Regions from separate parts of the Halomonas sp. ATBC28 genome, predicted to be linked through region 2. Evidence: predicted binding sites of a transcription regulator. Region 2 holds the regulator's gene; each other region holds the start of a gene.
The links. The regulator FliA, encoded in region 2, starts transcription of late flagellar genes. The targets are predictions, from matches to a motif close to CTAAAGTTNNNNNNNNNNCNGCCGATA.
Positions count from the first base shown of each region.

Region 1: fliD (flagellar filament capping protein FliD) is a predicted target of FliA. The motif match lies at 1,322-1,348, and genes of this name have one in related genera.
Region 3: E0L35_RS20380 (DUF4019 domain-containing protein) is a predicted target of FliA. The motif match lies at 1,332-1,358, and genes of this name have one in related genera.

Region 1 is NZ_VCQL01000001.1:368,879-371,150, forward strand. Features, by position in the region: gene fliD (flagellar filament capping protein FliD) at 1-1,219, shown strand, start outside; gene fliD (flagellar filament capping protein FliD) at 1,432-2,272, shown strand, end outside.
Region 2 is NZ_VCQL01000021.1:28,557-30,828, reverse strand. Features, by position in the region: gene E0L35_RS20480 (hypothetical protein) at 1-455, shown strand, start outside; gene E0L35_RS20475 (flagellar protein FlhE) at 481-912, shown strand; gene E0L35_RS20470 (RNA polymerase sigma factor FliA) at 939-1,640, shown strand; gene E0L35_RS20465 (MotA/TolQ/ExbB proton channel family protein) at 1,681-2,272, shown strand, end outside.
Region 3 is NZ_VCQL01000020.1:87,064-89,335, forward strand. Features, by position in the region: gene E0L35_RS20375 (nodulation protein NfeD) at 1-659, opposite strand, end outside; gene E0L35_RS20380 (DUF4019 domain-containing protein) at 867-1,274, opposite strand; gene E0L35_RS20385 (class I SAM-dependent methyltransferase) at 1,479-2,222, shown strand; gene E0L35_RS20390 (LysE family translocator) at 2,233-2,272, opposite strand, start outside.

The DNA of each region.
Region 1 (2,272 bases), on a different contig from region 2:
CGGGCAGTTGAAGAGCGCGCTCTCGCAGTTTCAAACTGCTGCTGATGCGCTCAATGACAGTGCTCTTTACGAAAGTCTCTCCACTAATGTGGGCGGTTCAGCCATTACTGCCGCTGCTGATGCGGAAGCGCAGCCAGGCAGCTATAACGTTACCGTTGACACTCTAGCCACTCGCGGCACACTTGCTTCAGACGGGGTGACAGCCGCCGATGAGGCAATCACAGCTGGCCAAAAATTAACCCTGAACTTTGCTGATGGTTCCACTCAAGAGGTCGATATAGCGTCAGGCAGCACTCTGGAAGATATTCGCGATACAATTAACGCCACTGAAGGCGCTGGCGTGAACGCGACTATTGTTAATGATGGTACCAATTTCCGCCTTGCACTTAGTTCGAGCGAAACCGGCGCAGATGCCTCTATTGCTGATTTCAGTTTTGACGGTACTGCCCCGTTTACTGCCGATACCGCTAATACGCTGCAAAGTGGTACTGACGCAGCGCTTACCGTTAACGGCATTGATATCACCAGCTCCACTAATCAGGTTGAAGGCGCTATCCAGGGCGTAACGCTGAACCTTCAAGAAGAGGGCGAGAGTACTGTTAAAGTAGAGCAGGATACGCTGAAGGTTCGCGAAGCAGTAACGGGTTTTGTAAATGCTTACAACGATCTTAAAGACAAAATTGGCGATCTAACCAGTTTCAATGCCGATACTAGCGAGGCGGGTGAGCTGTTGGGCGATAGCGTTGTACGCACTGTCGAATCGCGCTTGCGTAGCGTGTTGGGTGGGGCTGTTGAGGGCGAGGTCTCCATTCTCAGTGATATCGGCATTTCGCATAAGTACGATAGTGAGCTTGGGTATAGCAAGCTTGAAATCGACGGAGATAAACTAGACGATGCCATCACCAACAACCAAGAAGCACTTTCAACCTTCTTCGCAGGCGATACGGATGATGCGGGAATGGCGGGGCAAATTAATACCACTGTTGAGCAATTGCTTAGCTCCAATGGCCGAGTGGAAGGTGCAATTACTGGGGCGGAAAGTCTCAAAGCATCGCTTGTAGAGCAATATACCCGTATGGAACAATCAATTGAGCAAACGATTTCTCGTTATCGAGCCCAGTTTGGTCAGTTAGATGGCATGATTGCGCAAATGAACCAGACCAGTAGCTATCTTACGCAGCAGTTTGATGCCTTGGATGCACAGCTAGGCCGTGATTGATACCTAACCAACGGCTAGTGGCCATTACAAAACGCCTGCGCTATTGAAGCAGGCGTTTTTATTGATAAGTATAAAATAACTAAGTTAGCGGAAGAAAAGGCGCTAAAGCTGCCCTCTTTTTGGCCGATAAATCTATTACTAAAATTTTTGCGCTAGCTCTAAGTGGTAAGCGCACCCGATTGGTTTAGCCTTTTGCACTGAGGACCCCCTGCATGGCGACGATAACCTCCCTAGGCGTTGGTTCTGGTCTTGACTTGACCGGCCTGCTGGATCAACTACAAGAAGCAGAGCGTGGCAAGCTCGCTCCTATCACCCAGCAAAAAAAAGACCAGCAAGCCAAAATCTCCGCTTATGGTCAGTTACAGAGTTCACTGAACGCGTTTCAAGATTCAGTGGCAAAAATAAATGACCCTAAGCTCTACCAAAGCCTTTCCGCCAATGTGCGTGGTGATACGATTAAAGCCACTACCACGGCGGATGCGTTGCCGGGTAGTTACCGTGTAGAAGTCAGCCAACTGGCGACTTCAGGCACGATTGCTTCCGGTCGGGTAAACGAGAAAGATCAGATTCTCGACTTGCAAGGCGCTACTAAGCTCAAGCTTACCTTTGGCAGCGGTGACTCAGTGGATATTGCCATCGCTGCCGATAGCACGCTCAATAGCATCCGTGATGCAATCAACGCCGATAAAGCGTCAGGCGTAAATGCAACCATCATTAATGATGGTACAGGTTATCGGCTGGCACTAAGTTCTAAAGCCACTGGCGTGGAGGCCTCGATCGATAGTTTTAGCTTTGCAGATGGCGCAGATGTAGCCGTAACCGGCCCATTCGCTGAAGCAACAGAGATAGGTGCTAAGCGCCAGGGTCAAGATGCGGTGCTAACCGTTAATGGTATAGCGATTAGCAGTGCTAAGAACCAAATCGAAGGCGCTATTCAAGGTGTAACGCTCAACCTTGCTGAACTGAGTATCGCGGAAGGTGAAACGGCCTCCAGCACGGTAAACATCGAGCGAGATACACTAAAACAGCGTGAAGCGATTAACGGCTTTGTCA
Region 2 (2,272 bases):
AGCCTAGCTCTCTGTTAAAGCCGACAACTGCAGCGGTGGAAGAGCCAGCAACGGTGGTAGCGCACCGGCCCAAAATTCCGCTTATTGTGGTCGGACTACCGGGTAGTGGTGCAGCCCAGGTGAACAAGGTTAAAGCACGATTAGGGCAGTGGTCGACGTTAGGTCGAAGCTGGGCCGGTGATCCTGAGGATTGGGATATTCATATCGTCATGGCCGAAACGGCCGACCTAGCCCAACTTTGCGATCAATACAGCCGTTGGGCACTGTGGATCAGTAGCGATGCCGATACCTTTGCTTCCATGTTCCGTACCTTGCGTCAACTACATGAGCGTGGCGGGCCGCGCCGTTTGCTGGCGCTCCACGAGCCGCACTTGCCGCGTCAAGGGTTGCTCAATAACTTGCGTGAGGCAGCTGATTACTACTTAAATATGGAGCTGTTGGTACTTGCACGATGAGCGCACTCTGCCGAGGAGACCAAGCATGCTAAGCTGGCTATTAAGAGGGAGACTGCTACTGAGCCCAGTACTGCTGACAGGGTGTCTACTAGCAGGGGTAACGGGAAACGCCCAGGCGACACCCGGTAGCTGGAGCAGCCAGATACCAGGTCTGATGGTAGCGATGAGTGATCGGTCAAGCGCTAGCCAAAACGCTACCCCACCTGCTGCTGCTAACAATGTGGAGTCAGCACAGCTCGGGCGTATTCATTGGCAGTTTCAATATCCCCCTGGTGCGTTATTAAACGCTTGGCTGTGCCATCCTGAGCAGTGCGTTGCGTTAGCTGGCATGCGGGGGACTACCACTGCCCTGGCGGGGTTTGCCGCGGATGCGCCGTTGCATTTTCGCTTCGCTTTACGTCCGGGGCAGCGGCCTGTTCGTGTCCAGGGGCTGCAAATGATTGTGAACTATCAGTGAAGGCTGGATAGACGCGAGGCGAGAGGATGTACACAGCACAAGGCAGGATCAAACAGAGTGAGCTGTTGACGCAATACATGCCACTGGTACGACGTCAGGCCTTGACGCTTCAGGTCCGTTTGCCAGCCAGTATTGAGCTCGACGACCTTATTCAAGCCGGGATGGTAGGGCTGCTGGAAGCGCTGGGGCGCTTCGATGCCACCCAGGGGGCAACGTTCGCGACGTTTGCCAGTCAGCGTATTCGCGGTGCAATGATGGATGAATTACGTACCCGCGACTGGTTGCCCCGCAGCGTGCGCCGCTCAGCGCGAGCGGTTGACAGTGCCGTTCGTCAATTAGAGCAACAGCTCGGACGGGCACCAGAAGAGAACGAAATCGCCCAACACCTTGAAATGCCGTTGAGTGAGTATCAGCAGCTCCTCAACGACACCAACAGTGGTCAACTGTTGCCGTTTGAAGAGCTGGTGGCCGACGGTGGCGAGCCTAGCAATAATGAATTGGCTAATTCACCGTTCGAGCAGTTGCTAGACGGCCAGCAACGACAAACGTTGATTGAGGCAATTGAAGCGCTGCCAGAGCGTGAAAAGCTGCTAATGGCGCTGTACTACCAAGAAGAACTCAACCTTAAGGAAGTAGGGGCTGTGTTGGGCGTCACGGAGTCACGCGTTTCACAACTGCACAGCCAAGCCGTCAGCCGCTTACGCGCGCGTTTACACGACTCGGCATAACACCTCTTTTTACTCACTTGTGACCGGCAAGGAGCCGTGGATGAACCCTTCGACGCTGATAGGCATATTTGCCAGCATACTACTGTTGGTGAGCGTGCTGTTTTTCACCGCAGAGTCCCCTGAAAGTTTTATCAATTTGCCGGGTTTGGCCATTGTGGTGACCGGTACCCTAGCGGCAACCTTTATCAGCTATCCGCTGAAAGAGGTGCTCCGCGTCGTACGGTTGGTGGGCTTGGTATTCCGGCGCGAAAATACCTATATGCGTGACGATATCCGCGAATTGGTGGATATGTCGCGACTCTGGTTTAAGGGCGATGTACGTGCGGTCGAGCGCGAGTTGGAGCATACCCGAAACCCGTTTTTGCGTACCGGGATCCAACTGGTCATTGCCAACACCAAAGAGGATGAAATTTTTGACATGCTGCGTTGGCGCATTGCCCGTCTTAAAGCGCGTGAGCATGCCGAGGCACAAATATTCCGTACCATGGCCACCTACGCACCCGCATTTGGCATGATCGGCACCCTGGTGGGGCTGGTCAATATGCTGGAAGTCATGGACGCAGGCGACCTGCAGGTGATCGGCCCGCGCATGGCGGTGGCCCTGCTCACCACCTTCTACGGCATTTTACTCG
Region 3 (2,272 bases), on a different contig from region 2:
GTGAGATCGCGCGCCACCACTTCGATGACGTTCTGCTCCAGCGCCTCGCTGGCGGTGAGGTTGACGGCATCACGCACCGCGTCTTCTGCCCAATCGGCATTGCGATCATGGCGTTCCGCCAGGCTGCGGATAAAGCTCACCGCGTCTTCCATCACCTTGCGTTCCATGGCGCTACCCTCGCCTTCCGACTCGTCAGCCGCGCTGTCATCGTCGTCTTCATTGCTGCCGGGCAGCCCGCCGCCCATCTGAATGGGCGTGGCCGAACCGAGATGCGTCGAGGGGGCCATGGCGGCCACATGGCTGCCGTAAAGCAGATAGGTGCCCGCGCTTGCCGCGCGCGCACCGCTGGGGGATACGTACATGACGACGGGGACATCAGCGTTGAGCATCTCGCGAATCATGTCGCGGGTAGTGTCGACCAGTCCGCCGGGGGTATCGAGCTCGACGATCACCACTTCGCTGCCCTGCTCGCGGGCTTTATCCAAGCCGCGCTCGAAGTAATCCTTGGTCGCCGGGCCGATCGCGCCTTCGATATTGAGCACCAGCGCGCTGGACGACGAGGACTGTGCCATGGCCTGCCAGGTCAACGACATGGTCGCCATTAGCAAACCGGCAACTATCAACCAGAGCCAGTGCGGTTTGAGAGAAAGGGTTTGCATACCCGCTCCTCGCATTCAACGCCTGAACATTCCCCTCTGAATCTGAAGCTTATCCATAGCAACATACACAAGGCTATCTACTCAACGTAGCACCCACTTTGAGCTTCGTCATGAACAACGTGAAGGCAAGCTTCGTGGGTAAAAAGAGCCTGAACCAAGTTAGCGATTTTGAAGGCCAGAGGTGGTCGAAATATTTTGAGGAATCGGTTAGTTCAAGTAATAACCACTCACTTTCCACGTCCCCTCTTCCAAGTGAGGGGTGATGGTTTCCGTAATCTGCGGCCTGTTTTCAAAACTTGTTTGGAACGTCAAAACCGCGTAGTCATCTCTTGGAGCCCCTGGCATAGAGGTTTCGCGAACGACGCTTACTTGCCGACGGGACTGGACCGCACCAAAGTCACGGCGCGCTGCACCAATCGTCCGTTCTAACATGTGCGGTGAAAGCGGCTTTTTTAGTAATGAAGACGAAGTTTCCCATGCCTGCTCATACTGACCGCTATCGATGGCTTCTAGCCACGCCAACGCCGCCGCCTCTGCATCACTGCTGTTTGCATGAGCTTGGGAGGATAGCGAGAGAAACAAGGTGGCAAAGATAAAGATCAGGTTTTTGGGCATAGCGGGGTCTCTTGGCATTTAACAACGACCAGAGAAATCTTCATGGCCTTTGCTATATATCGGTAAACGTCAGGATTTCTTTAGGGTCCCAGAAGGTATTTGATGAACACCAACGCTCCTAGCTATGGCTCTGCTTCTCAAACCCTACCCGCTCGTTTACTATGCGCCACCCACAATCTTTCAGTTGCCACTATTTAGGTCACCATGCCCGTCAACGCCCTCTATACCGACCTTTCTGGCTACTACGATTTGATGTGCGTAGATATTGACTATCAAGCGCAAAGTCACGCCATTCGCAGGCTGCATCAGATTTTCGGTAACGGCGGAACGGCACACCTAGATTTAGCCTGTGGCACCGGCCCACATGTGCGCCATTTCATTGATCTTGGATACGCCAGCAGCGGGTTGGATATCAACCAACCCATGCTGGATATCGCCGCCACACGCTGCCCAGAAGCGCTCTTCACGTTGCAAGACATGAGCGACTTCAAAGCCAACGAACCTCAAGACTTAATCACCTGTTTTTTATACTCAATCCACTACAGCGATGGCATTGAAAAGCTCAAAGCGTGTATATCCAGTGTTTATCGTGCACTCAAGTCTGATGGCATTTTCTGTTTTAACGCCGTCGATAAAGACAAAATCGATAACGCTTTATCTGTTAAACACAGCGCCAAACAAGAAAGCGATTTATTCACGTTCCGCTCGGGATGGCACTACAGTGGTCAGGGTGAAAAGCAGTCGCTTAGACTCAGCATTGAAAAAGCCAACGCTGAAGGAACACTGCTATGGAACGACGAACACCCCATGGTAGCCGTCAGCTTTGCAGAGTTAAGCGCACTCTTAGCGCCTCACTTTGAAGTTCATGTGTTTGAGCACAACTATGAAAAAATCATTCCCTGGGATAACGCCTCAGGAAACGCTATTTTTGTCTGTGTGAAGGTTTAGTCGTCTTCGACTAGCGGTTCTCCACTTTCTCAAGAAATATCACTGATAAC